DNA from 2 places in the Irregularibacter muris genome. Region 1 is predicted to be linked to the other one. Evidence: riboswitches for the same ligand, from Rfam matches in the RefSeq annotation. Region 1 holds a riboswitch; the other holds the start of a gene.

Evidence for each region. Region 1 has a riboswitch for lysine ahead of NSA47_RS06115 (transporter substrate-binding domain-containing protein). Riboswitches for the same ligand answer to the same signal wherever they lie in the genome.
Region 2: linked by a shared signal. The riboswitch ahead of NSA47_RS12685 (APC family permease) and the one ahead of NSA47_RS06115 (transporter substrate-binding domain-containing protein) in region 1 are both predicted to bind lysine.

What each region holds. Positions count from the first base shown of each region.
Region 1 is NZ_JANKAS010000004.1:81,434-97,766, forward strand. Features, by position in the region: gene NSA47_RS06070 (DEAD/DEAH box helicase) at 1-1,350, opposite strand, end outside; gene NSA47_RS06075 (TetR/AcrR family transcriptional regulator) at 1,718-2,326, opposite strand; gene NSA47_RS06080 (efflux RND transporter permease subunit) at 2,328-6,023, opposite strand; gene NSA47_RS06085 (putative manganese transporter) at 6,208-7,473, shown strand; gene amrS (AmmeMemoRadiSam system radical SAM enzyme) at 7,514-8,356, opposite strand; gene NSA47_RS06095 (acetamidase/formamidase family protein) at 8,578-9,483, opposite strand; gene msrB (peptide-methionine (R)-S-oxide reductase MsrB) at 9,708-10,157, shown strand; gene NSA47_RS06105 (amino acid ABC transporter ATP-binding protein) at 10,187-10,927, opposite strand; gene NSA47_RS06110 (amino acid ABC transporter permease) at 10,942-11,709, opposite strand; gene NSA47_RS06115 (transporter substrate-binding domain-containing protein) at 11,871-12,716, opposite strand; lysine riboswitch at 12,845-13,027, opposite strand; gene NSA47_RS06120 (LDCC motif putative metal-binding protein) at 13,129-13,287, opposite strand; gene NSA47_RS06125 (MetQ/NlpA family ABC transporter substrate-binding protein) at 13,339-14,187, opposite strand; gene NSA47_RS06130 (methionine ABC transporter permease) at 14,198-14,866, opposite strand; gene NSA47_RS06135 (methionine ABC transporter ATP-binding protein) at 14,866-15,888, opposite strand; gene NSA47_RS06140 (putative RNA methyltransferase) at 16,127-16,333, opposite strand, start outside.
Region 2 is NZ_JANKAS010000014.1:17,649-33,981, reverse strand. Features, by position in the region: gene NSA47_RS12715 (BaiN/RdsA family NAD(P)/FAD-dependent oxidoreductase) at 1-1,052, opposite strand, end outside; gene NSA47_RS12710 (MATE family efflux transporter) at 1,287-2,642, opposite strand; gene NSA47_RS12705 (amidohydrolase) at 2,878-4,200, opposite strand; gene NSA47_RS12700 (hypothetical protein) at 4,247-4,705, opposite strand; gene NSA47_RS12695 (DUF3100 domain-containing protein) at 4,708-5,511, opposite strand; gene NSA47_RS12690 (HTH domain-containing protein) at 5,892-7,178, opposite strand; lysine riboswitch at 7,417-7,599, shown strand; gene NSA47_RS12685 (APC family permease) at 7,717-9,132, shown strand; gene NSA47_RS12680 (amidohydrolase) at 9,144-10,757, shown strand; gene NSA47_RS12675 (MerR family transcriptional regulator) at 11,139-11,939, shown strand; gene NSA47_RS12670 (ABC transporter ATP-binding protein) at 11,941-12,804, shown strand; gene NSA47_RS12665 (ABC transporter permease) at 12,801-13,520, shown strand; gene NSA47_RS12660 (HD domain-containing protein) at 14,311-14,805, opposite strand; gene rsgA (ribosome small subunit-dependent GTPase A) at 14,899-16,008, opposite strand; gene NSA47_RS12650 (class I SAM-dependent methyltransferase) at 16,328-16,333, opposite strand, start outside.

The sequences.
Region 1 (16,333 bases):
CTTTTCATCCCCTTCTAGGTAGATATACTCGCTGGACACCTTAAATTCAGCCTCTTCCAACAGGCTAATGATTTGCCCTTCTTTTTCTATATTTCTTACCAAAATTCTCTGTTCCTCTGCACTTTTGTGGTATTCCTCAAAGGGATTTATGGTAATATCTCCATAAATATATTTTACTTCCACCGTAACCATTTTATCTTTTTTGTCTAAATATATTTCTGCCCTAAACTCAGGCTTGTATATAGAAGTTTCTATTTTCTTATCTATTCCTAGGCTTCCGATCTTTTCCACAAAGGGAAGCACCTGACTGACAAAATTTTCTTTATAGTCTTGGGGAATGTGAAGGATGTTTTTTTCCTCCTGCACAAGGCTTGTATAAATAGGAGTAAAATATTTTTGTTGCTCTGGTGATATACAATAAATATTGTCCTCGTAAAAATAATAGGAGCCATCCTCTGTCAACGCTTGTATCTTTGCATTGCCTAATATCTCCAAGAACATATTATTTTTATCCTTGTTTAATTTAAATGCCAGAGGAAGATCCTCTTCTAAAATACCGATATCCTTATAGATAACGCCATCAATACAGGCATTAAACTTTCTATTGCCCATCATGTGAAAAAATCTTTTTACAGAAGTGGGAGAAAGAATCATGTGTTTCCCGTTAAATATGCTGTTTTTATTATAGCCCCAGGAAGATATATTTGTAATCTTTTCTTCCTCCACCTTTTCTTTGATCATATCAATAATAGGTTGGTCTTGGGCATTAAAGGAGTGCTTATAGGGCAAAAAAGTAAAGGCCTTTCCGTATTCTAAGGGCTCATTTTTATTGAGGTGATGGATAAAGGTTTTAGGACTTTTCATGACATAAAGCTTTTGTTCTCCTATTTTAAAGTGCAAGAGGGAAGAATAATCAGTCATGTGATTCCCGCTATTGTTAAATTCATAGTTAATTTCTAGACTTAGAGGAACCTTCGGCTGGACTCCATCATAGCTAAAATAATTTATGATATTTCTTATCCCTTCTTTTCTCCTGTTTTCCAATATTCTAGCCGTACTCTGTTTATCATCTTTAATAGTAAGAAGTACGGCTACTATATGCTTGCAATAGCCCATATAGGATTTATAGGCAAGACATGTACAAGAGGCATCCTCAAAATCTCCAACTTCATCAAAATATGTTTTCACTCTGTAGTTTTCTCTGCCGGTAACAAGGGCCAAAAATCCATTTATTTTAGAATCAAATTCTAAGGTTTTCACCCTAGAATGTTCATAATATTGTTTTCCTTTATAGTAGACATAACTACCATTACACAAATTCATTATCTGGTCTTCTGTTAATGCAAACATTTTTCACACCCTTATATGCTTTCTTCGTTCTATTGTTTTTATATGCTCACTCTTTAATCTTCATTAGCTCACATAATAAGTTCCCTAATAATTTATTATATCATATCCTTGGTATTAAAAATTTCCTCTTTAAATAGAATCTAAGAAAGCATCTGCGATCTATAAAGCAAAATTCCTGAATTTTTCATTTTGAGCATAGGGAAGAATCTAGCATTTAAGCTCCATTAAAGTTCTTGGCTACGCTACATTCAGAATGACACAAAATAGGACTTTTTCAACAAAATAAAGGGTTAGGCTCATTCAGCCTAACCCTTTATCTAGTATTTTTTATTCAGGGGGCACCTTCTTCCCCTCTAGATATAATGGATTAGTTTAAAGATTTCATGATGATTTTATAAGAATAATCCATGGCCTCTTGTAAACTGATCCCCGGGTAATGTTTTTGCATGGTTAGATAATTTCCAAAGGCAAATAAGGAACCATTCATTACCATTCTTTGATAAGCTTTGGACTCAATATCTTTAATCGCACCTTCCTTATAACCCGCAGACAATAATTGATCAATTATGGCCTCAATCCTGTTGCGGTGGGAGGAACAATGGTGATTGCCTTGCATATGGTTATCTTTAAATTCTGGTAGTTTCCCCGATGAAATGAGAATGTTAAATGTAGAAAACTTGTTTTGCAAGTTCTCTACAATACTACTTAATACTTCATAATACTTTTCTTTAAATCTACTTTTGGCGTCAATTCTTTTGGCTAGCAAATCTATTTCATTGCTGATATTTAAAAGCATAGCCTTTAGAATGACCTCCTCTTTTGTCTGAAAATAATCATAGATGGTTCCCTTCCCTACTCCAGCAGACTTTGCTATATCAGAGACCTTGACTAGATAAGGATTGGCTCCGCTTTTTATTAAGTTAATCATGCCATTTAAAATGGCCTTTTCCTTTTCAGAATATTTGATTTCCGACATTTTATTCTTCCTCATCCCTATTGTTTATGCTCTTTTTATTTCTATGAAATACATCATACATCACAGGTACTACAAATAGAGTAAGGATAGTGGCGTAAGTTAATCCTCCTATGGCTACAATGGCCAAAGGTTGTAGCATTTCGGCACCCATGCCCACACCAAAGGCTAGAGTGGATAAACCAAGGATGGTGGTGATGGCCGTCATTAGGATGGGGCGCAATCTGACTTTTCCTGTTTCTATAAGGGCTTCCCTTTTTCCTAATCCATTCTTCCTTAATTGATTGGTGTAGTCCACAAATACTATACCGTTGTTCACCACTACTCCACTTAATACTAAAAATCCAAGCATAGAAATCATACTGATTTCATTTCCTGTTATCCATAAGGCCAGGAGTCCTCCTGTGAAGGCTAAGGGAATGGTAAACATCACGATAAAGGGAGATAATAGGGATTGGAATTGGGCTACCATAATCAAATAGATAAAGACGATGGCCAATCCAATCATGTAAATAAGGTCCTTTAAGGTATCATTGATGGTTTCATTTTCCCCGGAAAGTTCTACTTTGTATCCTTCAGGAACATCATAGTCCTTTAACTTACTTTCAAATTCTCTACTCACTAGACCTATATTGTGATCAGAAGCAATACTGGCTGCTACTGAAACATATCTTTCCTGGGCTTCTCTTCGAATAGAAGATAAACCTTGGACTTGGGTTATCTTAGCAATATCTCCTACTTTAATAGATTTGCTTTCTCCCTCTTTTTCTATAGTCATTTCCAGATCTTCTAAATCCTCTGGAAGGATATTTTCATTTTTACTATTTACCACAACGACTGGATATTCTTTATTATCGGTATTGATGGTTGTAGCCGTCTTCCCTTCTGAGATCAACTTACTTATCTGGGAATAAACTTGGGCAACGGTAAGGCCTTCTTCCATAGCTTTTTCTTTATCCACGGTAATTCTTATCTCTACAGCATTTTCCTCAAAACCTGTTTCAATCTCGGTAGTTCCTTTTGTACCCTTTAATATATCCGCTATATCATGGGATATTTCTCTTAACTGATCAATTTCATTTCCTTTTATTATCACCTGGATGCCTTCTCCTGCTATGGCTCCCATATTCATATTTGAAGTGCTTACAACAAGGTCTGCCTCTAAATCCTTTGTTTTATCCTGTATTTCTTTTTCAATTTCTCTATTGGTGAGGGTCTTATTTTCTTCTAACAAGATATATAGGGACATATTTTCGCCACCACCAGAGCCCATGCCACCCATAGTCCCCCCTGAAAATGCTCCTATGGTTTCAATTCCTTCAATTTCCATTATTCTATCTACCACAGTATTGGTCATGTCGGTCCTATCCTTAAAGGTGCTGTCTTTATCCATTTCGATGGTTACAGACATTTCTGCGCCTTCCATCTCTGGAATAAAGGCCGTACCCATGGTAAAGGCTGAAAATACACTGGCTCCAAGTAATGCCACTACAAGAATCATAACAATAAATTTATGTTGTAGTGCTGTTTTTAGTATCCTTTCGTAGGAAGCTACTATTTTATCAAAAAACTTATGGTCTTTGTCCTTTAAGTTTTTAAAAATAGTAGAAGACATGACAGGCACTAAAGTTAAGGCTACAATAAGACTGGCAATCAAAGAATAAGCAATGGTCAATCCCATGTCGGTAAATATTTGTCTGGATATGCCATTGGTGAAAACCACAGGTAGAAATACCGCTATAGTGGTTAAGGTGGAGGCTGCTAAAGCTCCCGATACTTGCTTGGCTCCTTCGATAGAGGCTTGGTAGGAGGATAATCCATTGTTTTTTAATCGATAGACATTTTCAATAACCACCACAGAGTTATCTACCAGCATACCTACTCCCAAAGCTAATCCTCCCAGGGAAATGATGTTAATGGTTACCCCGGTAAAGTACATCATGGCAATAGCAAAAACTAAGCTAATGGGTATAGATAGGGCAACAATGAGGGTAGGTTTTATATCTCTCAAAAACAGTAATAAAATGGCTATGGCTAAAATTCCTCCATAAATTAAATTGCTTAATACTGAATCCACTACAATATCAATATATATTCCCTGATCCATTAAATTGCTTATGGTAAGATTTTGATCTTTATCAGTCATTTCATTTATTTTTTCCCTAATGCTTTTACTTACCTCAGCAGTAGAGTAGTTGCTTTGCTTTTGAAAGCTTAAAATTACTGCATCCTTTCCATTGACTTTGGCATATAGTTCTTCGGCATTGTTTGTGTTTTGGATATCTGCTACATCCTTTAAATATACCTTGCCTACACTATCTACTTTGGTATCAAACAAAAGAAGCTGACCGATTTCCTGTTCTGTGCCTATTTTATCTCCAACTTTTACAAGATAATCAATTCCATCTTCGGATACATAACCAGCAGGCATAGAAAAGTTTTGGGCAGTCAAGATGCCTCCGATCATATCTTCTGTGATCATCCCTTCTAAATCTGCTTTTTTGAAAGCTTCTTCTTTAGAATCATCTAGCTTTGCTAAGTTGTCTTCGATGGTAGATTGGCCTTTTTCCAATTCTACTTTAGCCTTATTCATTTCTGTATCTAGGGTGGCTTTACCCTGTTTTAGTTGTTCTTCTTGCTTTCCAACTTCATTCTTTTTCGAAGCTAAAGTAGCTTTTTGTAATTTTATTTCTTCTAAACCTTTATCCATTTCAACTACAGCGGCTGTTAATTCATCTTTTTTCGCTTTTAATTGGGAAATTCCTTGATTTACAATGCCCTGTAATTCTTGCTTTTGTTCTTGGGTGAGTCTATCCTCTAAATCCCCAAGATCAGCTTTCCCACTTAGGATCATTTCTAATGCAGTAAGAGCTGTTTCGGCTTGATTCTTTTTTTCTTTTAATTCTCTTTCTGCAGTATTTAATTGTGTTTCTGCCTTTTCCATTTCAGACTTAGCTAAATCTAAAGCCTGCTCTCCTTCGGCTAGTTTAGCACTTTGCTTTTTCTCTTCAGATTTTAATTGGGATAGACCCTGATTCACTTCCTCTTTGGCTTTTAATAATTGACTTTCAGCCTTGGAAAGTTCACTATCTATGTTCTTTAAAATCTTCTTATTTAAATTTTCGATCTTATCTGAGCTAATCTTTACTTCTATGCTATCTTCTACTAATCCTTGTCCAGTTACAGAAGCCACACCTTCTACGCTCTCTAGTTCAGGTATAATGCTATCCCTGGCTAGCTTGGATACCTCTGAAACATTCATTCCCTTGACGTCCACTGCCGAGATCATCACGGGCAACATATCTGGATTCATTTTGATGATGCTAGGCGTACCGACCTCGTCATTCCAATTTGCTTTAATCAAATCTAAACTGCTATTTACCTCAATAATTGCAGAATCCATGTTCACATTGTTGTCAAACTCTAAAATAATCATGGAGGAATTTTCATCGGATATGGAATTTATGTTCTTGATATTACTTGTGGTAGCTAAAATCTGCTCCACTGGTTTGGTGACTACCATTTCCACCTCTTCTGGACTGGCCCCGGGATAGGGTGTCATGACTACCATATAAGGTAAATCTAGGCTGGGTAATAAGTCTGTTTTCAAATTCATAAAGGAAATAGTACCTAATATAAGTACTAAAATCACAGCCACAAAGACTGTGAAAGGTTTTTTTACGCTATATTTTGCTAACATGTATACGCCTCCCTATCTTTCCGACCGACTGGTCGGTCACCTTCATATAATATCCTGATCTTTATCATTTGTCAATGAAGAGGCCACCGAGTAAACGGTGCTCTAAGTTATTTGTTTTGTATTGCTCTTTTATGGGTATTAGAATATATTATGTCTTGAATATAATAAAAAGGGAGTGAAGCATATGGCCAGTGAAATCTTACAAGTTATTTTCGATAGTGCCCAAAGTGCTTTTATAGAGGTAACTGCCTTTGTAGGAGCAGTGCTCATCATATTTGGTTATATCAATTTTTCCCAGTCCGGTAAACTGGTAAAGGTCATCCAAGAATCAAAAAGCATACAACCGATCATAGGGGCTTTGCTGGGATTGACTCCGGGATGTGGTGGAGCTATCTTTGTCATGCCCCTATTTCCCGCTGGCGTCGTAAGTTTTGGAACAGTAGTAGCCACTTTAATCGCCACCATGGGGGACTCGGCCTTTGTCATTATGACGATAATGCCAGGGAAGTATATTTTAGTCAGTCTATTCTCCTTTATTGCTGCCATTATCACAGGATATATTGTGGATTATTTTAATTTTGGAGATAGACTTCTCAAAAAGATAAAATTGAAAAATCGAAAAGAATCAGAGGAACTTCATAAAAATATGGACCATAGTGCACAAAACCTAGAGGGCCATCCAATTGTGGAAGGTAATACAGAGTTAGTAAAACATATTGGTCATCATGAAGGAGATGAAATTGATCTCATTCTTCATCATGAAATAAAAGGTCACCAAAATCCCAATACCTTTGGTTATAAGTTCACTCATCAAGGGTATATTGCTTATTGGATTCTCATAGCCATTGGCTTAGTCTTTGGAATTTTAGACTTGATGCAAATTGAATTAAATGAATTGGCTATTCCTCATTTGGGTACTATGTTAGGAATTATAGGAATCCTCTTTTCCATATTCATGATGGTGATGGGAAAAAAATTTCTCCAAGATGATACCCATGAGGAAGTCGAGATGAAGGCCATGTCTTTAAAAGAAACATTAATTCACAATGCTCAGGAAACTGCCTTTGTAGGTACATGGGTCTTTGTAGCCTATTTGGTCTATAATTTTATGGTATTAGGCCTAGGGGGTGGAAGTTATGCCGCTGGTGAAACCTTGATTACAGGCTTTTTAACTTCTACAGGCTTATTAGCTGTTTTAATAGGTACAGCAATCGGCATTATTCCTGGCTGTGGACCTCAAATTATTTTTGTTACACTGTACACCCAAGGTATGGTTCCCTTTGCTGCCCTATTGGCCAATGCTATTTCTCAAGATGGAGATGCTCTATTTCCCCTATTGGCTATTGATAAGAGGTCTTCCTTTTGGGCTACAGTGTTCAACACTATCCCCGCCCTAATCATGGGAATCATTGTCTATTGGCTGGAAATAAAATTTGGCCTATTTGCATAGGCCAAATTTTATTTTGAGGACAATGCCTCCATCTTTATGATTATACATTCTCTAAATAAACTTTTTCAAAATATGTTAAGGCTTTTTCCTGTATTCTTTTCATGAGGTCTATATCTGTAGGATCCTCATGATAATGATATATGGGAAAATACCTAGAAATATGCAGTACTAAGTCACTGTTTATTTCTCTTAACCTATCAAATAATGCTTGTATCTGCTTCAAATCATCGTTAATCCCCGGTACAATAAGTAGAGATATTTCCACATGACATTTTTGGGAAGCTTCTTCTATTGTATGCAAAATATTAGAAACAGAGTGGCCCCCCATTTTTTTATAGATGTCATCACTATAGGTTTTAAGATCAATATTCATAGCATCTATGCTCTGTAAAAGATGAATCAGGGCTTCTTTTTCTATATATCCATTTGTAATGAGCACATTTTTAAGATTGTTCTTTTTCGCCAATCTTGCCACATCCCACATCATCTCATAGAAAATAGTAGGTTCATTATAGGTATAGGCAATGGAAGGTACTTTATACTCTAAAGTCCTATCCACAATTTCCCCAGGGGTAGTAGGCATGGTCATGGGTCTTTCCATACTAATATTATGGTTTTGACAAAACTGGCAATGAAAATTGCATCCAAAGCTCCCAAAGGATAAAACTTCACTACCGGGCATCCAATCCCTTAAAGGCTTTTTCTCAATAGGATCTACATACATTGCGGAAACTTCCCCATAGTTTAAGGAGTAAAGCTTTCCATCAATGACCTTGCGCACATTACAACGCCCCCTATTCCCCTCTTTTATCTGACAATGATGGGGACAAAGATAACAATGAATATAATCCTCTTTCTTTTCATAAAACATTGCTTCTCTCATAGATTCACCTACCTAAAAACTATATTTTCTATAGGGTTCCCAATTTTATCCTAAAAATCCCTTTTTGTTTTTTTGTTCTTTAACTCCTCCTTGGGATAGATAAATCCCCGCGTTTATTGACTTTTATTTTGTCTCTAATGATTAGAGGAGGTAGAAATTTCTTTATCTATAGTAAATAAGTGTACTCCTTTATCCACTTATTTACTATAGCTCTTACTTAACTATATGGATTGAATTAATAATTCAGTGGGCAATATCGTTTTTGGAATAGCTGCTCTTATGGTTTTATTGGGATTAACCACTTGGCTAATTTTTAAGTCCATGGAAATGCTGGCTAATATATAGGCCTCTTCCCATGGTAGACCAAGACCTTTTTTCAGAAGCTCAACCGCTTGATCAGTTGCGGCTTCAGCAGCTTCCTCCAAGGTTTTTCCTGAACCCACTATCATGGTCGAATCTATGGTTTCTAATAGAGGCCAAGTAGTTGTCTTGCCTTTTATCACATCTACCTGTAAAATAACTTCTCCACCAATTTCGCATCCCGTAAAGCATACCTCTCCATCCCCCATCACCCCATGTAAATCACCTAGGGCCAAAAGAGCGCCTTCTTGCACTACAGGGAAATACAGGGTTGACCCCTCACAAATATCTGTAGTATCCATATTTCCTCCGTGTTTCCAAGGAGTAGCCGTAATAAACTCTCCTTCCTCCTGGGAGGGAGCTACCCCAATAACCCCAATCATAGGTTTAATAGGAAGATAAATATCATTAAACCTACAATGTCCATTTTCTATAGGAAGAATTTTGGTCACTGTTTTTGTGGCTTTATTCCCTAAAATCCCTTGTCCCCCCATAGTAAGTCCAATCCCCTGGGAGTGAATATCAATCTTAAGAATTTTAACTTTTAATAAATCCCCTGGATCTGCCCCTTCTACGAATATTGGTCCTGTGGCAGGGTTAACCCTGGAATAATCTAAGGTGTCCAATGTTTGCTCCTCGGAAGATATTTGTCCATAAAAACAATCATTGGTTATCACTTTAAAAACTTCCTTGGGATTAACCTTTTGTACTGGCTCCATTTTAGGCTTAAAAGAAAAGATTACATTATTCCCCTTTATTATTTTCATTTTTTTCCTCCTTTTCGCTTTTATCTAAATTTATATGAATGCTTTTAATCCTTATTCTCTCTTTAACTTCTATTTTCTTTCTTAAAATTCCTTTAAAATCCTATGAATTCCCCTTTACCCATTTCCATAGGAAAATATATGAATAATTGAAATATCTACTAAATGGGTATAATATTCCATAAGGTTAATCAGGCAATAAATTTCCAATAGAATGGAGGAAACCAATGGATAAGAAATATAAAAAACCTGATAAAACAGTATTAAAGGAAAAACTTTCTCCTCTTCAATATGATGTTACCCAAAATGATTTTACTGAAAGACCCTTTGATAATGATTTTTGGAATTTTGAGGCAGAGGGAATATATGTAGACATCGTATCAGGAGAGCCACTATTTAGTTCCCAGCATAAATATGATGCCGGTTGTGGATGGCCTAGTTTTTATAAAAGTATTCACGATGAGCATATTGTAGAGAAATCAGATGCCAGCCATGGCATGAGGAGAACCGAAGTAAGAAGCAAGTATGGAAATTCCCATCTGGGGCATCTATTCCCTGATGGGCCAAGGGATAAGGGAGGCATGAGATATTGCATTAATAGTGCTTCTTTGCGATTTATAAAAAAGGAAGATCTAGAAAAAGAGGGTTATGGAGAGTATTTAAAACTATTTGAATAAAAATAAAGGATAGAGTATGATAAATTACTCTATCCTTTATTTAATATACGCTTTAAAAATTGTTTGGTTCTTTCCTGGGTTGGATGGTTGAAGATTTGTTCTGGATTTCCTTCCTCCGCAATAACTCCCTTATCCATGAACACTACACGATCCGCCACCTCTTTGGCAAAGCCCATTTCATGGGTGACTACCATCATGGTAAGACCGCTTTGGGCAAGTTGCTTCATGACTTTTAGGACTTCTCCTACCATTTCAGGATCAAGGGCGGAGGTGGGTTCATCAAAAAGCATAACATCTGGTTCCATAGAAAGTGCCCTAGCGATGGCTACCCTTTGCTTTTGTCCTCCCGATAATTGTTTTGGCTTGGCGTGGATATATTGAGCCATCCCTACAACCTCCAAATACTTCATGGCAACTTTTTCTGCCTCTTGCTGAGAGCGACCCAATACTTTTCTTTGTCCTATGGTACAATTGCTTAATACATCATGATTATTAAATAAATTAAATTGCTGAAATACCATGCCAAGCCTTGTTCGGTATTTATAGATATCATGTTCATCCTTTAATATATTTTCTTCATTATAAATAATTGCTCCACCACTGGGTTTTTCCAAAAGATTGATGCAACGAAGAAGAGTGGACTTTCCAGATCCTGAGGATCCAATGACGCAAACTACTTCTCCTTTGTTCACTGAGAAATTAATGTCCTTCAGAACTTGGTTGTTTCCAAAGGTCTTACTTAAATGTTGTATGTCGATTACTCTTTCCATGGTCACCCTCCTCTCTACATTTTATTTTCCCTGCGCAATCTATCCTCCGGTCTTTGCACCTGCATTTGATTTCCAATAAGATTATAATTTTCTGGACCATCCAGCTTTCTTTCAATCCCACGAAGAATTCTCGTCACAGTAAAGGTCATCACAAGATAAATAATACTTGTGATAAAAAATGCTTCAAAATATCTAAAATTATTTCCTGCAATGGATTTAGTCTGGAAATATAATTCTGATACCGAGATGACATTTAGCACTGAGGTATCTTTAATATTGACTACAAACTCATTACCGGTGGCAGGTAAGATATTACGAATTACCTGGGGTAATACTACATTTTTCATGGTTTGCACATGATTCATCCCTATGGCTTGAGCTGCTTCAAATTGTCCCCGGTCGACAGAAATAATTCCTCCCCGCACAATCTCTGCCATATAGGCTCCCGTATTAATGGATACAATAAAAATTGCCGCCCCCAATTTATCCATGTGAATACCTAAGAACTGTGCTGAGCCATAATAAAACACCATAGCCTGCACAATCATTGGAGTCCCTCGGAAAAATTCTATATATGCACTGAGAAGGATATTGAGAAACTTTAATAAGATTCTTTTCCCTCCTCTTTCCGGCATAGGGATTGTACGTATAACTCCCGTTAATAAACCTATAATTGTTCCCAGGATGGTACCAATTATGGAAATAAATAATGTCACTCCAGCTCCTCGTAAAAACATAGGCCAATAATCCGCCAAAATTCTTACCAACCACTCATAAGTCATGTCGTCCCTCCTCTAAAACTCTACAAAATCTATGGACATCCTAAGATTCTTTTTCTCTGATTTTTTTCCTATAGGTAAGTACTCTGATAATAGGCATAGCTCTTTCTTATCTTCGATCTCTTTTCCTGATACTCAGGCTTACCTTCTATTTTATAGCTTCTTTAATTTGACGATGGCTGATTTTTAATGGCTTCATCCATAAGGGTCGTGCGTTCATCTTCTGAAATGGTTGCTAATATTTCATTTATTTTTTCAGTTAAAGTGCTTCCCTTGGGGAGACCTACAGCAATGGCCGTATCCTCATCAGAGGTTTTAAATCCATCTGTAAATTCTACCATAGCAAAGTTTTCATTGGCAGCGGTTGCACTGACTCCCTCTGGACGTTCGGATACATATCCATCGATCATACCAGATTCTAGGGCCACTCTCATGGCAGGAAAATTATCCATAGCTGTCTCCTGTATGACGCCTTCAATTTGATCAATAACGGAATAATGAAAAGTATTTAATTGAGCAGTGATCTTTGCTCCTTTGAAATCCTTTAGAGAAGTAGCACCTTCATAAGCTCCTCCCTTTTTCACAACCATGACCAAATCTGATTTGTAATAAGTATCGGAAAAATCAACGGTTTCTGCTCTCTTTGCTGTAGGAGACATCCCTGCAACAATGGCATCAATTTTTCCAGAAGTTAATGCAGGAGTCAATCCATCCCATTCGGTCTTTATAATGACTAATTCCTTTCCTAATCCCTCTGCAATCTTTTTCGCTATTTCTACATCATATCCCCCTGCATATTCTGCACTGCCTTCAATTTGTACTCCTCCGTTGGAATCATCGATTTGTGTCCAGTTAAAGGGTGCATATCCTGCTTCCAGTCCGACTCTAAAAACATCATCACTGGCTTCATTTCCTGCTTCCGAAGTATCTGCTGGACTAGAGCCACAGCCTGCAAATATTGTCATGGCCAATAATACTATAGTGGTCAATACCCATAATCTTTTTTTCATTTTACATTCTCTCCTTAATCTTTATTCGAATAATCATCCCTTAAAAATAAAAAACACCTAACAGGATTTGTTAGGTGATGATATGCCTATAGCAAAGCTAGGTATCCTCTCTCCTCCTTCCTGGCTCAATGTGAGATAGCACAACATCAAAGTACTGAGCAAATACCATGACGTCAGTCCTATACCTATTCGATATAGACCCAGCATCAGATTTTGGTGTCTGACACTTCGGCGGTGGCTCCTTTCTCTATAGGTCATTGGCTTCCAACCTCGATATAGATACTCATAGATACCGCGCCTCTACCTCACCCAGAAGGATGAGGATTTCAATATTTTATTTATTGTGACTTATACTAGCACATTTGTTTTATTTTGTCAAATGTTTTTTGCAAGAGAATAGAGAACTTTTCTTTTATTGAAAATTTCTATCCTTGGTTTGTTTCCCTTTATTTGTATTTCTATCATGGTTACTCTTTTGATTGACTGCACAACAGTCCATTCTTTCACTCCCAAAATTTTCTTTATTGGCCTGTTCTAATTTTTTTAAAAAATGACTAAACCACTTTTTCATTTTTTCTTTTCCCTCTTTTACATTGGGTTTATTTTTATAAAATACTCTCTATTATTTCAACTCATCCGGTACATACCAAAAGTTATCGGAATTATTTTCCTCCATGTATTTCTTAAACTCATCTGAATGATAGGCCTCTACAATATCCTTTGCCCACTGGGTATCTTTATCCTCTTCATTTACAACCACCACGAGTTCTAGATGTTTTAAAATATCTTCTTGCAATAATACTGTGGATGTATCTATTTTTGCATTATAGACAATGGAACCCGTAATAACAGCAAAATCAAAATCCTGTAAAGCTCTGGGTATATTTAAAGATTCCATTTCTACAAATTCAAGGTTATAAGGATTTTCAATTACATCATCTACACTGGCTGTTAATAATTCAACATCTTCTTTTAAGCTAATCCACCCAGCTTTTTGTAGTAAAGCATATGCTCTAGCTGCATTGGAAGCATCATTGGGAATAGCTATTTTGTCACCTTCTTCAATCTGGTCAACAGATGTATTGGTGGCCGAAAATATCCCTGCTGGTACAGTGGGAATTGGGGTAATAGCGACTAAACGACCATCATGGGCTTCATTGAAATTTTCTGCATAGGCAGTATGTTGAGCCACATTAAAATCTATCTCATTGTTATTAAGAGCAATTTCAGATTGGAGTAAGTCTTGGAACTCTACTGATTTTACTGTATATCCCTGTTTTTCCAAGATGGGTTTTACCGCCTCATCGAATAAAACATTATAAGGACCCTGGGATACTCCCACTGTAATTTCTTTTTTTGTGGCTTGATCCTTATCCGCTGTTGTTTCTGTTTTTTGTCCACACCCTGTAATAATCCCCAATAGTAAAACTAAAGACATTAATAGAATAAATGATTTCTTTATTGTTTTCATGTTTTCCCTCCTAGTTTTTTCTAATCTTCCTTGAATAGTAATTTCCAAGGCTTTGAATAATTTGTACAAAAACGACCAAAATAATCACCGTAACAACCATAAGGGGAGTATTCATTCTTTGATATCCGTAGGTCAATGCTAAATCTCCTACTCCCCCTCCCCCTATAATCCCTGCCATTGCAGAAGCACCTATTAAGCCAATAGTTCCTGTGGTTAGGGCCAATATCAAGGATCCTAAAGCCTCTGGCAATAAAAAATACCATATGATTTGAAATGTAGTTGCTCCCATAGCTTCCGCTGCTTCTATAATCCCTTTGTCTACCTCTAGCAAGGAATTTTCTACCAATCTAGCTATATAGGGACTGATATAGGCCACAAGGGGCACAATAGCCGCGTTGGAACCTATGGTCGTACCCATTAAAGCTCGGGTCATTGGCATGATAAATATAAGTAATATCACAAAGGGTATAGAGCGGATGATATTAATTACATTATTCAAAACAAAAAATAATAGCGTATTTTTCAATAGGCCATCCTTTTTTGTAAGAACCAATAGTATTCCTAGGGGAATTCCTATGAGGGCACCAATAAGCAAGGCTATTCCTATCATATAGATGCTTTGCTGAATGGATAAAATTAGTTTGTCTGGAGTAATTCCCAATAAATCTTTAAATCCCATCATAGTTCCATCCTTTCATAGAGTATTCCCTTTGATTGAATATGAGCAAGAGCTCTTTCTCTCTCAATAGGTGTTCCCTCTATTTCCACAATCACAATACTCAACGTATTTTCCCTTAATTCGCTTACACTGGCAAATAGAATATGGGTAGTAATATCAAATTCCTTGTTGATCTCCGATAATAGAGCGTTTTTTCCATAATCACCTATGGTTTTTAGCCTTAGAATCGAGCTATTGGACCTATCCCTTTTTAATTTTTTCATCATTCCCTCTGGAAGAGTATCGTCAATAACTGTTTTCACAAAATCCTTTGTCACTTCCTTTTGAGGATTTCCGAAAACATCAATGACCTTTCCCTCCTCGATAACTGCTCCATCTTCCATAACAGCCACTTTGTTGCAGATATTCTTAATGACATTCATTTCATGGGTAATGATTAAAATAGTGATATTCAATTCATGATTAATCTTTTTTAATAATTCTAGAATAGATAAAGTGGTTTTAGGATCTAAAGCACTAGTAGCCTCATCGCATAATAAAATGCTTGGGTTTGTAGCCAGTGCCCTTGCAATTCCCACTCTTTGCTTTTGCCCCCCAGACAATTCATTGGGGTATGCATCTGCTTTATCTTCCAATCCTACATATTCTAATAATCGCATCACACGTTTTTGGATATCTTGCTTTGGTATCTTATCTAAAACTAAGGGCATAGCAACATTCGCATAAACTGTCTTAGCGTTTAGGAGATTAAATTGTTGAAAAACCATACCGATTTCCTTCCTCATCTTTCTAAGATGAGATTTAGGGAGTTCTCCCATTTCCTGCCCCTTTACAAACACCCTTCCATTAGTAGGCTTTTCTAATCCATTTACTAGACGAATTAAGGTGGATTTGCCGGCACCACTAAATCCAATAACCCCAAAAACATCTCCCTCTTCAATGGTCATATTCACATGCTTTAGAGCATGTACCTTTCCCGCCTTACTCTCAAAGGTTTTACTGACATCAAGCAATTGAATCATCCTTCTCCCCCTTCCTTCATCACTTTAATTCCATGTATTCCTACCAACTTACTATACTTTATAATATGAGTCTCAAATTGTCAACAATTTTTTGTTCCCCTAAAATTTATGAAAGGGACTTAGAAGGTAAAGATGGTAAACCTTCTAAGTCCCTTTCATCACAAAAAAAATCTCTACAATTAGAGAAAACTCTAATCGTAGAGGGTAAACAAAATCTATTCTTTTTTTCATTTTTTTCTTAAGGTTTACCTATCAATATATCAAAATCAATAGTAATGTGGTCTAAATCTGTTTTTAAATATTCCTGTAGACTCTCTTCTTTTATACTCCACGATAGGGGAGTCATAAGGATTAATTCCGGAATTAGGGACTTATCTAAGGGGAAGATATAGCTTAAGGGGTGCCTCTCCATAATCCTAAAATTTTCTTTAAATTTTTTTACTAT
Region 2 (16,333 bases), on a different contig from region 1:
CTGGTCCAACTTTTTGTTCCTGTAATCTTAAATCGCCAATCACTTAGAATGTCGATGATTCTTTCTTTTTCTTTATTGGACAAATTGGCTACGGGGCGCTTTATGTCTTCAATATTAGCTTCCTGTAATACTATGGGTATTAGTTTTTTATTTATTAGCCCCACAAGGCTAAAGTCAATGGACTTTTTGGCTCCTACTTGAAATCGCTTGGTCATAAGCTTCCTTAGCTCATCTTTTGACATGGTATCCATGATGACTACCTTCAAATAGGCTTCTTTGCCTTTATTTAATAGCTCTCCTGCTTTTCTACTTAACTGCAATATAGGTGGACCGGATATTCCATAATTGGTAAAGAGGATATCTCCCCTATCTTTCATAAGGGATTTATTTTTGTGAATGAGCTCTGCTGTCCCTATAAATTTAACCCCAGTAATTCGCTTGAAAAATGAACCCTCCAACATTAATTGCACAAGGGCAGGAAAAACATCCCTAATAGTATGTCCAAACTTCCTTGCTAAATCATACCCCTTACCGTCAGAACCACTAGAGGGCATGGCTTTGCCCCCTGTAGTTATGATCACCCTATCGCCGGAATGTTTTATGCCATTTTCCAATCTAATGATAAATTTATCTTTTTTCTTAGTGATATCTTCTACATTAGCATCACAAATAATACTAACTCCCAGCCCGTTTAATTCATATAAAAGAACATCAAGGATACTAGAAGCCTGATCAGACCTAGGAAAAACCTTGCCCAGTCCCTCTACTTTATGGGAAATTCCTAATTTTTCAAAAAAATGAATGGTGTCATCTATTGTAAAGTTTGATAATGCACTATAGGAGAATTTTGGATTATTGCCATTATAACAAGTGATATTGGTATTTATATTGGTGAAATTACATCGGCCATTTCCTGTAGCTAGTATTTTTTTACCTACCCGTGGATTTTTCTCTAATATTGTGACGTCAGCACCTAGTCTTTTTGCAGAAATAGCAGCCATCATGCCCGCTGCTCCTCCCCCTACCACTATAACGCGCTTATTTTTCTTCATTTCTATCCCTCAATATCTATATAGTCTAATTACATTAATTGGTTGTACTGGTTACATTATTAATAGTGTACCACAAAAATCATTAAAGTAGCATCCTCCTACCAGTTGGGCATTCAAATATCTTTTTACTAAGCAATTCCACCCTTTTATGTTTTGATAACTTCATCAGAATTATCCTCACAGCAGATGCTTTTGTTGCCCAAGTAAAAAATTGATCACCTGAATATCAGGTGATCAACTTTTTATAGTGATATGGGCTAAGGTACCTGCCCTCTTGTCTCCTATTTCTACCTCTTTATTTGAATTTGCTATAGGAATGGCAATCATGGTCACAATTAATTCTGTAAAAACAAATGCCAACCATATGCCAGTCATTTCCCATAATCTACTTAACAAAAGAACTGAGGGAACAATAACCACACATCCCCTTAAAATAGAAATAATAAATGCATTTCTTGCCTGCTCTATAGCACTTAAATAGGTACTTATAATAATATTAATCCCTGCAAAGAAGAAGCCTATAAAGTAAATCCTAAGTCCTGTTTTTGTAAGTTGTGCAATCTTTAAGTTTTGTTCACTATTAAAAATTCTGATAATACCATCAGAAGTAAAAAAGACACCGAAATATATGGCTACGGCTATTACCAATGAGGTAACTAGGGCAAACTTAATTATTTTTTCCAATACGGTATTATTGCTCATTCCATAAGCTTTGCTAATTAGGGGCTGAATACCCTGGGCAATTCCCGTAAATATTGAAATTCCTACAAGGGCTATATTGGCAATAATGCCATAGGAGGCAACCCCTAAATTGCCCTCTAAATTTAAAATAACTAGGTTAAAGGTGATAAGAACAACAGCAGAGGAAACCTCAGTAATAAAGGAAGATAATCCTAGGCTGAAAATGTCCCAAATGGAAGACCAATATACTTTACTTCGGACAAATTTAAAGTTATTCTCACCCTTTATAAAATGAATACTCAATACACTTATGCTAATAATGGGTGCAAGTCCCGTTGCAAAGGCAGCACCAAACATGCCCATTTTAAGAGGAAACATAAAGATATAGTCCAAGATAATATTGGAAAAGCTCCCCACTAACATGGCAATCATAGGTAGATTGGGATTATGGTCATTGCGTACAAAAGCAAGTACGACATTATTGATAATAAAAAATGGTGCAAAGCATAACATGGTGGTTAAATAGGTTTTTGTCAGAGGTAAGGTAGTTGCATCTGCCCCTAAAACTACCGCTAAAAATTTTGGGCCAATGATACCAATGAGGACAAATAGCATTCCTATAAGAAGACCTAATCCCATACAATGGCTAAAGATGCTATTGGCTCTTTGGTCTTGATGTTGAGACTTTACTATGCTATATCTTGTAGCTCCCCCAATTCCAATCATTAGTCCTATACCATGCATTACACTGTAAACGGGAATAGAAAAATTAAGCGCTGCAATACCTGTTGCTCCCAATGCCTTTGATATAAAAAAGGTATCCGCTAGAATATAACAAGAAAGTCCTATCATTCCAAGAACATTCAAACTTACATATTTTGTAAAATTTTTCAAAATAGATTTTTCCATGATAAAATACCTCCTTTAAAACAAAAAGCGCCCCGCAACATTCCTTCTAAGACCTAACGGAATGTTCCAGAACACCTTAAGATCTTTACTCGGTAGCAAAGATTCGGCTGTTTTATAAAACAAATATAATCATAATATAGTTTTAGAGAAGTGTCAATACTGCTTCATCGAGTTTATTTTTATCAAATTGCAAAATGTCCCTCACTTCTTTAAGCGGTGGGAGTATGTCACTCGTTTATCCCTCGAAGGATTCTACTTTATCTACACTTTCCATAAAATCTAAATACTCTTTTTTGGTCATTGCAGGTTTAAAGTTATCCAATATATTCTTTGCAGTAGATGCATCCTTGTATAATAAATCTACAATCGTTAAGGCCATGGCCTTAGCGGGTAGTACATAGGCTAAATCTTCATCGATAACTTGGAAATCTCTTGTATGAAGATTTCCCTTTACTCCCCCTATCATAGGGTGAATAGTTGGCATTAAATGAGATACATCTCCTAGATCAAAGGATCCTGTAAAATCTCCACCCTTTATTATTTTCTCTTCAGGCATCCCCATGAAAAGTAAGTTATTTTTGAACAATTCATTAAACTCTGGATAATTTAAGACTGGAAGATATCCTGGAATGTTTGTAATTTCAACCTTAGCTCCTACTGCCATAGCACCTGCTTTTAAAGCTCTGTCTACCTTATTATTTGAATCAATCATTCCTTCTATTGTCCTTGCCCTAACATAGGATTCCATTTGTACATCATCAGGAACGGAGTTTACTATATTTCCACCCTTGGTAATGATCGGATGAACCCTTACTCTATCCGAATCCTTAAAGGTCTCCCTTTGGGCGTGAATATTATTCATAGCCAGCATTGCTGCGTTTAAAGCATTGATTCCCTCTTCTGGTGCAGATCCTGCATGGGATTCTTTGCCTATGAATCTAACTTTTTTACCTATAAAACCATTACTTACCGGTCCTACTAATGCATCTTTCTCTCCCATATCTGAAGAGTGAAACATCATTGCCATGTCTACATCATCGAAATAACCCTTTTTGATTAGCTCTTGCTTCCCACCAAAATAGGTAATCTTACCTTCTTCTCTTAACTTCGCCCTATATTCTAATTCAACAAACTCCTCTGAAGGAGTTGCGATTATCGAAACATTTCCTGCTAATTCCTGTAGTATTCCGCTTTTCGCTAGGCCTAAAGCGGCTCCCAACATTCCAGCTACTTGATGATTATGTCCACATGCATGTACTGCTCCTGTTTCCACTGCATCCTTGTGTGTAGCACATGAAATTGCATCTAGCTCTCCCAATATCGCTATATTTGGCCCTGGTTTCCCCCCCTTCATCACTGTCTTGCATCCTGTAACCGCTATATTTTCTTCTACTTCTAACCCAAGATCCTTTAGGAATTTAACCGTTGCCTTGGTTGATTGAAATTCTTTATAACCATACTCTGGTGTAGAGTAAATCTCTCTACTTGTCTTTATGATAAGATCTTTATTCTCCTCTATTGCTTTAATAATCTTTTCTTTTAATTCCTTACTATTCACAAAAACTCCTCCTCTTTTAAAAATAGTGTAGTAAACCTTTGATCATCTAGCCAAAAATCTTCATGAAGAAATCTCCCAATAAACTCGAAACTAAGAATGTACCTGCCATTACAACTATGGATATAATTATAGCTTTCAATCCAAGTTGTCTGAATTTCCCCCAATCTTTACCTACTAAGACCCCTGCATAGGCTAAAATGGGGGTTACCACTGACATCAAAGAAACATTTCCCACATGAAATATAACTTGCTCAGAAACAGGTGAAATTGGTGATGAAAGGAATATAGCAATCAATGATACCCACAATACTGCTGTAATCTTCTTTATAGGAACAATATAGGACAATACATAACCCGCTAGGGATATCGCTACTAAAATCAACAATCCTGGCAATGATTTAATGATCCCTGTATCATAACCTACTCGATTACATACAATAGAAAATAGCATGCTCAGCAGTAATGCACCGACTATATTGCTGAAATCTTCTCTAAGTTTCTCCATTTCTATTCACCTCTTCTTTTCATTATTCTTGATAGTTTATCATATAGGAATTCAGTTAAAGGCAATCCTAAGAATACTCCTAAAGGAAGTGCAATGACACTTGAAATTAAGTTGCTCAGTCCAGCAAATGCAGTCATCTGAGCTTCTAGTTCTGGATACATCTCTATAAGTGAACCTAAACCTGCCGTCATCATTGATGCACTTCCAGCTCCTACCCCCATAGATGCACCTAGTGGGCTAACAATTCCAGTAGCAATAGATATGGATGCCAAGACACTCATTACAATTGGTCCAAGTAATGTACCAACGATATATACGGCCATAACCCCTCTAAATTCCGCTGACTCTCCACCATAGGTATCCTGTATTAACCCCACATTAGCTTCTCTACTTAGGGAATGACTCATGCCTACAGCTTCACGTTTCATTCCTATAAGAAGAGCTAAGGGTAAGGCCAATAGTATTGTCCCTAAGTTCCCAAAGTTTTGTAGGACTAAAGCCAGTCCTGCCTGCTTGATTTCTTCCATAGAAGAACCACTGGTAACTCCTAATTTTGCTATTAATAATGCTAACCCTACACCCATCATATAGTTAGCGGTTGAGGCATTTTTTTCCGTAACTAATTTAAGAGGTTTTATCATATATATAGCAAAAACAATAAGCATTGACCAAATCAATGGGGATAAGACGATTGTTATATCCCCTACAAGGATATTTTTGGGTCCGATCAATTCAGCTATTATACTTACAACTAGGGCAACTAAATGCAATTTGTAATCTTTTAAAACACTTAACTTTTTCTCCAAAATCTTCTCCTCCTAAGTAAAATTGGTTTTCACAGAAAGGCGGCTATGGTCCCTTCAGTGAAATAGAAAAGCTTGATCCCTTGCTAATAAAACCAACTTTTCTATTTGTAAATAAATTAAACCCGTTCGTTCTATAATTAAAAATCATTAAAATAACAGAAAATAATGCTTATTGCCAACGATATATTGATTCTCCCCTTTCTCTTAGATAGGTTCACCCCTTTCTTTCAACCTATTTCATATTATAGACATGTCTTTTGGTTGTCTTTAATTAGCTGCAGTCTTATTATATGAAAAGGATTAAAATCTGTCAACGATAACTTGTTTAATAAAAAACAAAAAAGATTCCTTAAAAAGGAATCTTAATGAAAATACATATGTTAATGTAATCCAAAATCTATTTTAATAATTTGCTTAGGCCTACCTACAGGATTATTTGTTTCTAGGCCCACTACTTCTCCACAATCATTATCGATTATTTTTTTGATAATTCTATTGGCGGTCCTCGTGCTTACATTGAGATGCTTCCCTAATTCTTCGCTAGTAAATGTATCTTTAGCATGTTTTTTCTTTAGGGCTTGAATTTTTTTTATATATAAGGGATTTAAATCTATTAACTTTGCCATCTCTTCTATCTCTGAAGGATCCATTACAAAATCATAGCTCAGTTCCCTTTCTAGTAATAATGGCCCTTCCACTTTCTTGCCATCTATTTTAAAAATACAACTTTCTTCTTCCTTTAGGGCAATTTCTAGGGCTTTTCTAGCATTTATCTCACTTTCGTGTGCCGTTCTACCTAGTCCTATCCCTACATGTACGATGATATTTTTCTTCTCTAAATAATCTAGGGTTTTCTTGAGGATGTCTAGATTTTGAATGTTTTCAATAGCTCCTCTATTGGAGAATATGATATATTGATTCCATTGTTGGCTGAAAATACTTCCCTGGACTTCCTTGAGATATCCCACTAGACTATTTTGCAATATAGAATTGGTTTCTAATATCTTATATTGGGACATATCTTGTTGGCTTCTTATATTTAAAAGTTGTACAGCTATAGTGGATTCTTTCACTTCAACGGCCTTTATTTTATAGCATAAGTCACTAATGGTATTTTTTATAGAACTTTTTGTAGAGTATAATCTTACTATAGGATAGCCTCTCTTGTGCATTTCCTCATATACCCATCCCAAGCCTATAATAGAGACATCTACTTTTTTACTTTCCTGCATATTGATATGAAAGTCTACATACTTTTGTTCAGGATAGAGAGGATGATATTCCATCGAATGGATTTCCATATCCTTTAAGTGTAACTCTTCAAGAGCATCCTCCACCTCTGAGGCCTCTACAGTATCTATGGAAAAGGATTTACAATCTGGAAATTTTTCCTTTAGAGCCCAAAGAGATTTCATAATACTAGAGGCCAAAAATGGAATATATACATAAGGAAGGGAAGGATCGAGTTTTGCTATTATCTTAGAGTATACCCCTACCCCTGTAAATATTAATCCTTGACATTCTCCCTCAGCATATCGAACCTTTAAATAAGCTTCTTCTATTTTACTTACATCATATATTCTAGGAGTTAATTGGGGAAAATTTTTCTCCATAATTTCAGCTATTTTTTGTCCAGAATCTGGAGGACCTATTATTCCTATGTTCATAATTCTCTCCTCTCCACTACAAAAATACTTTCAACTCCGTCTTTTATTTCTATATGTTTATTTATTTTATCATTATTTATTATTCGGAGCAAAAATAAATAATAACATGCTACAAAATCAGTATGTAGACCACCATCCATATGAATATACTCAATACAATATTTTATTTGACAAAATATTCTGGCTATGTTATCATAGCTCTTAATAAAAATTCCATAAAAATCCTCATCCTTTTTGTGGGTGGGGTAGAGGCGCGGTTGCTAATAGTATCTATATCGAGGTCGGAAACCTATGACATATAGAGAAAGGAGTCGCCGCCGAAGCATTAGATCCCAAAATCTGATGCTGGGTCTGCATTCAATAGATGCAGGACTGTCATCATTGTATTTGCCCGATACTTTGATGTTGTGCTATCTCACACTGGGTCGGAAAGGAGAGGAATGTCTTTGCCTTGCTCTATGCAAAATCGCACCTGACATCCTTGTTAGGTGTTTTTTTATTACTTAAATTTAGAATTTTATGAAAGGGGATAGACCAAATGAGTATCGCGAACAGAGTAGATCCATTCACCAACACAAATCAATCCGCTAAAGCATCACATTCTAGAGATTCTAGTTTTAAAAAAGAAATTAGTCTATTTGGCGGAGTTAGTATTCTAGGTGGAATAATGGTAGGATCAGGAATATTCTACTTAGGTTCCTATGTATTAGTAAGAACCCGTATGAGCTTAGGATTAGCATTACTAAGCTGGATTATTGGAGGAATAGTTTCTTTATTAGGAGGCATTTGCTATGCAGAACTAGGGGCCTCCGATCCTAGTGCCGGTGGACTTACCGTATATTTAAGCAAAGCATATTCACCTATAATTGGCTTTCTAGGTGGATTTAACAGCTGGCTAATAGGTGGTCCTGGTTCTATTGCCGCTTTAGCCATTGCTCTTCCTAGTGCCTTAACTGGCCTTATCCCTATGGGAGAGTGGACTATTAAAATTATTGCTATAGGTTTGATTATAGGATTGACTATTGTCAATTATTATGGCGTTAAATTTGGTTCTAAACTACAAAACCTATCTATGATCGCAAAGCTTATACCTATAGGCATCATCATGGTTTTAGGACTTTTGTTGGGTAGGGTATCTCCCGATTTAAGCTTTACTCCAAAGACTGGTTCTACAAGCTTTGGCGGCATTATAAGTATGATCGCCTTTGCAGTAGTTGCAAGTTTATGGGCTTACGAAGGATGGACTAATTTAAACACTGTAGCTGAGGAAGTAAAAAATCCCAAGAGAAATCTACCCCTCGCTATTATTATTTCTATAGTTTCTATAACCGCATTATATACATTATTTAACTATTCTATATATAGAGTTCTCCCCTTTGCTGAAATTGAAAGCTTAATCGCAAACAATGAATACTACTTAGGAACTTATGCAGCGGAAAGATTATTAGGTAGATCCGGTAGTACACTAGTGATAATAGGAATGGTGATTGCTATGTTTGGATCTTTAAATGGCTGCATCCTAGCTTTCCCAAGAATGTATTATGCAATGAGCCAAGAAGGTCATTTCTTTGACAGCTTTAAAAAATTACATCCTGTACATAAAGTGCCTTATGCTCCATTAATTGTTCAATGCATACTCTCTATCGCCTTGGTTCTATTAAGAAATTTAGATCAGTTAACTTCTTTAGTTGTATTTTCCGGCATGTTATTTAATACTTTGGGAGTATATGCTGTTATGATTTATAGAAAAAAATTCCCAGGGGCAGAAAGACCTTATAAAGTAATTGGATATCCTATTACTGTTATTTTAACAACCCTAATATTTATAGGATTAATGATGAATACCTTTATGGAAGACCCACAAACTTCACTTATTGGATTATCTGTTCCTGCCATTGGTTCATTGTTTTATATTTATTTTGGGAAAAGAAATAAAGCTAGACAAATCTTATAGGAGATGATTTTATGAAAACTATTTTACAAAATGCTAAAATTTATATTGAGAAAAATAACTTCCAAGAGGCAATTTTTATTGAAGATGGTATTATTAAACAAGTGGGTAGTAATGAAGAAATCTTGCAAAATAAAGCGGATCATATTATAGACCTTCAAGGTAAAACAGTCTTGCCGGGCTTTAATGATAGTCATTTACACATTACCACGGTGGGCGACGCTATGACTTCCTGTAATCTAACATCTGCTCGATCAATAGATGGAATTATCCAGCTGGGTAAAAATTTCATAGCCCAAAACCCAGAAATAACAGTTTTAAATGGAAGGGGATGGAATCAAGACTATTTCACTTCTGGTGAAAAACGTCTATTAAATAAATTTGATTTAGATAAAATATCTACAGAAATTCCCATTGTATTTAATCGAGTATGTGGTCACGTTTCAGTTGGAAATAGTAAGGCCTTAGAAATCGTAGGCGTAGACGAAAAGACGACTGTAGACGGTGGTACTATTGAACTTGGAAGTGATGGAAAGCCAAATGGTATATTTAACGAAAATGCTATTGGCCTAATCCAATCCCTTCTTTCTGAAAAAAATGATAATGATAGGGAGGAAGAGTTTTTAAAAGCTGCTCACTATGCTTTAAGTGTTGGAATAACCTCTGTACAATCATGTGACATAATGAATAGCCACTTTGAAACTATGTTTAGAATCATTCATAATATTTATGATAACAAAAAAACCAAATTAAGATACAGTCACCAATTTAATTTTCAAGATATAAATGATTTCAAAGCTTACTTACAAACAGAACACAAAACAGGACAATATGATGAGAAATTCTTGTCTAAAGGTGCATTAAAGTTATTTAAAGACGGTTCTTTAGGAGCTAGAACTGCTCTAATGCTAGATGACTACAAAGATGCCTCTGGCGTTAAAGGTGTGGCAGCCCTAAGTGATGAGCAATTACAGGAGTTATGTGATCTAGCAACAGAAAATGGAATAAGAGTAGTCACACACGCTATTGGAGATGGCGCTATAGAAAGCGTTATAAATGCCTATGAGAAGACCATGAACAATGGCCTTAATCCCCTTCGCCACGGAATTGTCCACTGTCAAATTACTAGAAGGGATCAATTACAGAGAATTGCTAAATTAAATATTCCTATTATGTTCCAACCTATTTTCTTAGACTATGATATTCAAATTGTTGAAGATCGGGTTGGAAAAGATTTAGCTCGTACTTCTTATGCCTGTAATACTTTGCATAAATTAGGAGCACCACTAAGTTTTGGAACAGATTCTCCCGTAGAGGATTGTAACCCCTTCCCTAATATTTATTGTGCGGTAACAAGACAAAGAATAGATGGAACCCCTACAGATGGCTTCCTTCCCAATGAGAAAATGGAGCTTGAAGATGTTATCGATATTTATACAATGGGTAGCGCCTTTAATGAGTTTAAAGAGGAGTTTAAAGGAAGATTAAAACCAGGCTATGTGGCTGACTTAATTGTATTGGATACAGACATATTTACTGTGGAAGCGTCTAAGATAAAAAACATTAAAGTTGAGAAAACTATGATAGATGGAGAATTTGTCTATCATAGAGATCCTGCAAGAGTATAAAATAAGGGGGGAATAATAAAAGATTTTATTATTCCCCCCTTATTTTATACTCTTCACAATTTTGTTATGTGCTCAAGCCCTATCCCAATCAAAAGACTTACAATTATCCCTTTATTTTAGGTACTGTCATCTTCTCAATCCTCCTACAATACAAATCTATATTAGGTACTTAAATACTATAATTAAATTTTATTTAGAGACCTGATGCCTTCTATTTGCATATCCATCTAAGCATTGTTACCTATCTGCTCTTAATTGAGACTTAATTTTTTATGAATATTTAAGTAGTTGTTGTAGAATTACCGAAATTTTATATTTTTTTAAAAAATACTTGTTTATGACGTTACGTAATATACTATACTATAGTTGGAGGTGGTGGAAATGATTTCCTCAAAGAAAAAAGATTTGTTTACCGTAGGTGAACTTGCAAAAGCAATGGATATTACAGTGCGTACCCTGCAATATTATGATAAAGAAGGATTGTTAAAGCCTTCTTCTACCAGTGAAGGTGGTCGAAGGCTCTATTCTAAAAAAGATATTGTAAAGCTACACCAGATTCTTTCCTTTAAATATCTTGGTTTTTCTTTGAAGGAGATTAAAAATATGCTTTTTAAATTGGATAGCCCCGAAGAGGTGGCAAATATCTTAGAAAGACAAGGGGAATTGGTGCAACAGCAAATTCATTCATTGGAGTCTGCATTAAAATCAATCAAAGCTTTGCATAATGAGGTTTTAAAAATTGAGCAGGTTGATTTTGATAAATATGCTGATATTGTAATGCTGTTAAAATCAGGGAATAAGAAATACTGGGTGTGGAAACTATTTGACGACACCATTTCAAACCATATCAAGGAGCACTTCACCACTCAACCAGAATTAGGTTTGGAAATTGCAGACTCTTATCAACATATTTTAGATAAAGGGGTGAAGCTCAAAAGAGAAAATGAGCCACCCAACAGTGCAAAAAGTATTGCACTTGCCAGTGAATGGTGGGATATGATTATGAAGTTTACCGGTGGGGATATGAGCCTTATCCCAAAACTCATGGAGTTCAATAACGACAAGACCCATTGGGATAAGGAAATGGCAGCAAAACAGCAAGAGATAGATGATTATATTGAACAGGCATTGTCTTACTACTTCGCTCAACAAGATATTTCCACACCAGAAATGGAGGAGTAAAATGAAAGCGATCACTGTAAAAAATCTTCAAAAAAGCTATGGTACAAATACCGTACTCAAGGGCATATCTTTTTCAGTCAATCAAGGAGAGAGCTTTGCTTTACTTGGCGTAAACGGGGCAGGAAAAACAACAACACTTGAAATATTGGAAGGCATACGGTGCTACGATGAAGGAGAAATACAAATAAAGGGAAAGATAGGTGTTCAGCTTCAATCCTCCTCATTACAAGGAAATATCAAGGTTATAGAAGCTATTCGACTTTTTTCAAAGTGGAATGGCTGTAAGGTGGATGCCGAATATTTAAACAGACTGGGTATTGACCAACTAAAAAACAAACAATACAAAGAGTTGTCAACGGGACAAAAACGTCGATTGCACCTAGCCCTTTCTATGATTGGAAATCCTGATATTCTTTTCCTTGATGAGCCAACAGCGGGACTTGATGTAGAGGCTAGAGTCCAACTCCATGAAGAAATAAACTGTCTAAAAGACCAGGGCAAAACCATTTTACTGGCAAGTCATGATATGACGGAAGTAGAGCAACTCTGTGATGGTATTGCCATACTCAAGGATGGCGAAATTGCCTTTATTGGCACAACCCAGGAGTTGATTTTAAGCAAACACAGAATAAATCTACTACAGGTTAGTTTTTCATCAGATATTGTGATTGAAAAACTCAATAGTTGTACTTATATGGGGACACAAGAAAATTACTCCTTATTTAAAACAGAAAATCTTGCCGATTGTTTAGTGGAGATTTCACAGCTTGCCATCGCTCAATCGGTATCCATTTTAGATATTAAAACACAACAGGATAATCTAGAAAAACGGTTTATGGATATTGCAAGGAGGGTTAAAGAATGAATGCTTTTTTATATCATGCAATGCTTCAGTGGAAGCTGGATTTCAGGAACAAAGACATTGTAGTCACATACTATCTTGTCCCCCTATTATTCTTCTTTTTCATGGGAAATATTTTTACATCAATCATACCAGATGCCCATAAAACCCTAATACAATCCATGACTGTATTTGGAGTAACAATGGGGGCAATGATTGGCACCCCCCATCCCCTTGTTGAGATTTATGCCAGCGATATTAAAAAATCCTATAGGGTGGGCGGTATTCCTCTTTGGGTCGCTACAGTAAGCAATTATATCTCCGCTTTTATTCACCTAATGATGATGAGCATGGTTATATATCTTACAGCACCCCTCGTATTTCAAGCTGAATTGCCCCAAAATACTTTATTATATTTCGGCTTTTTATCCCTGTTTATCTCCGCAAGTCTTTGTATCGGCACATTACTGGGACTTTTTATAAAAAATGCATCAAAGCTTACTATGTTTTCTCAATTGGTATTCTTACCATCGGTTATGCTGTCGGGAATTATGTTCCCTAGCGATATGCTTCCTAAGGCAATGCAATACATTGGTATGATTTTTCCTGCCTCATGGGGATATGAACTCTTAGTTACGGAAAAAATAAATCTACAAATTGTTGTTTTATTATTTATAACAATACTGACTTCAATGGCCATCGCCATAGCCAAAATAAAATCATTAAAACATAGCCACTAATTCATTATGATTCTTTACCACCAAGTTCTTCTCTATGGTACACATAGGGAAAGGAGCCATTAATCAATAATGACTCCTTTCCCTATAAAATTAGTTCCTATTCTCCAACTGACAATTCTTTTATCCTTTTCTTTTTTGATACGTACTTTCATGATCATCCTCTACTTTGTGTTATCAATCTTTCCTGCATATAATAAGAAAAATACGTCGTAAGCATGCCCCTATCCATTAATCTCAGCCGCTGGGGGAGTTAAATTCCGATTTGCTCATGTTTGAGCCCAAGAGTTTGTAAATTCGCTATATAGGTAGCGTCAAAAACTCGCTACGCTCAGACACTTGACTTAAAGCCCCTATATAGCTTCATTAACAAACTCTAAGTCTCTTCACAAAGCAAAATCTCCATTTAACTCCCCCAGCTGACACATAAATAGTGCGTCGTAAAAAGTGACTGTCATGCTGAAGGAAACAAAGCATCTTATGTTTGTCTTTTGGGTCTAAGATCCTTCGTTAACGTTCAGGATGACAAGCCTTTTTATAACGCACTGTTTGCAGGTCAGCTGGATTAGTTAAATGGAGACTTGACGTAGTGTAAGGGTTTAGAGTTTGTTAATGTAGCTGGAAGCGTTTTAAGTCAAGTGTTTGAGCAAAGCGAGTTTTTGACGCTGCTGAAAGCAAATTTTACAAACTCTTACCCCAAACGTAGCAAGTCGGAATTTAACTAATCCAGCTGTTCCTATCATAAAAAGAAGGGCAGTCCACGACATATTTTTCTCCTGATATATCATCCTTTCTAATCCAAAATAAAACCATCGTAAGCAATCCTTTTTCCTGCAACTGTTTTAAAATTATCTTCTATACATTTTTTTATTTTCTGCTGATCCTTTTGTTTATCCATAGCCGTCAAGTTTTCAAGCAAATCTGCTTCCCATTGTATTTGAAAATCAAGACCATCAATTTTAGAAGGAGTATGATGGTTGCCAATAATATAACATATTCGATCTATGTTTTTATGATACCCCACCTTATGAAGTATCTCCCGTGCCACTTTAGGGCCTGCTTTCTCCTGATAAACACCATCAATTGAGCCATACTTTTTTTGTGCTTCAACCGCACCAATATCATGGAGTATAGCAACAATACGAATTAATTCTTTTTCTTCCTCTGGGATATTTTCCTCTTTCATTATATCTTCTGCATTTTGCAAAACCTTGAGAGTATGCTCTATGCCAAAGGGAATTTCTTTAAAAACCTCTTTCATTTCCTCAATAATTTTCTCTTTGAACATGAATTACCTCCTCTATTTCTACTATATTGAATTTAAACTCAGGATGCATTTTAACCCTTATTTTCCTGGATTGAACAAATTCTTTTACTTTTACTAAAAAGTCCTCTTCCGGTCAAAGGTTTTATGCTTCAATTTGGCTTTTTCTTTTATGACCTTACGCCCACTCTTCATCCCGCCTACATCTTTGAACATTTCATTTAGTTTTTGATTTTCAATTTGTCTGGAATTCAGGCCCTCATACTTCATTTCTTTTTTTAGTTTTAAATAGCTTTCAAATCTGTCCTTTGACAACAAACCAGAACTCATAGCCTCTTGTACTGCACAGTTTGGCTCATTAGTATGGCTACAATCGCTAAATTTGCATTTCCTTGATAATTCATCAATATCAGCAAAGGCTTTTGATAAATCCGCATTTTCAATTGCAACCTCTCTCATTCCAGGCGTATCAATAACGACGCCGTTATCTGGAAGAATAAACATCTCCCGTCTAGTGGTAGTATGCTTGCCCTTGTCATCCTTTCTTATTTCATTTGTTTCAATAATATGTTCTCCCATGAGCCTATTGATCAAGGTAGATTTTCCAACACCTGAGGAACCTATAAATGCAATGGTTTTCCCTCTGCCAATATAGCTTTTAATAGGAGAATAATCCTCCTCATTCATACTTGAGGTGACAATAACCTCTACTCCCATAGCAATGGTATCCAACTCTATCAATTTCTCAGAGAGATTATTACATAAATCAGATTTAGTAAGTACTATAACAGGATTTGCCCCGCTGTTCCACGCAATCCCTAGGTAACGCTCCATTCTACGGATATTAAAATCATGGTTAAGGGACATACAGATAAAAACCGTATCAATATTGGAGGCGACAACTTGTTCATCATTAGATGTCCCCGCCGCTTTTCTGACAAAAACACTTTTTCTTGTAAGAACATGATGAATAATCGCATTTCCCCCTCTATCGTCATTTCGGTCAATCATGACGAAATCACCTACTCCAGGATAATCCGATACTGTTTTGACATCAAAGCGAAACTTCCCTGAAATCTCTGCATTTAATTCCCCATTTTCTGTTATAACCTTGTATAAGCTTTTGTATTGAGAAATTACTCTCCCAATATAAAGTCCCTCATATAAAGTAGACTCATTTATAAATCTTTGGCTAAGTCCGATATTTTCCATATTTATTTTACTCAATTTTCTTCCTCCTAAAGTTTCATATTATATTATGCCCTTTGGGAGGTTTATACTCAATTATTCTGTATACACCTCCCGATTTACCACAATATCCACAATTCTATTATTCAACATAAAGCACCACTCCTTCCATTCTATATTTTAATGAAAACCAGTTGGAAAAACCCTATTACACTTACTGGTCTGAAATCTTTATTATTATTTATTTAAAATAACCTGATTTGTTCATAATTTCTTTTCTACCAACTCCCTTAACCCAGAATCCTACAAATACATATTCATAAACTTTTACATAGCCTAAATGTCAATATATATTCTTCTATTT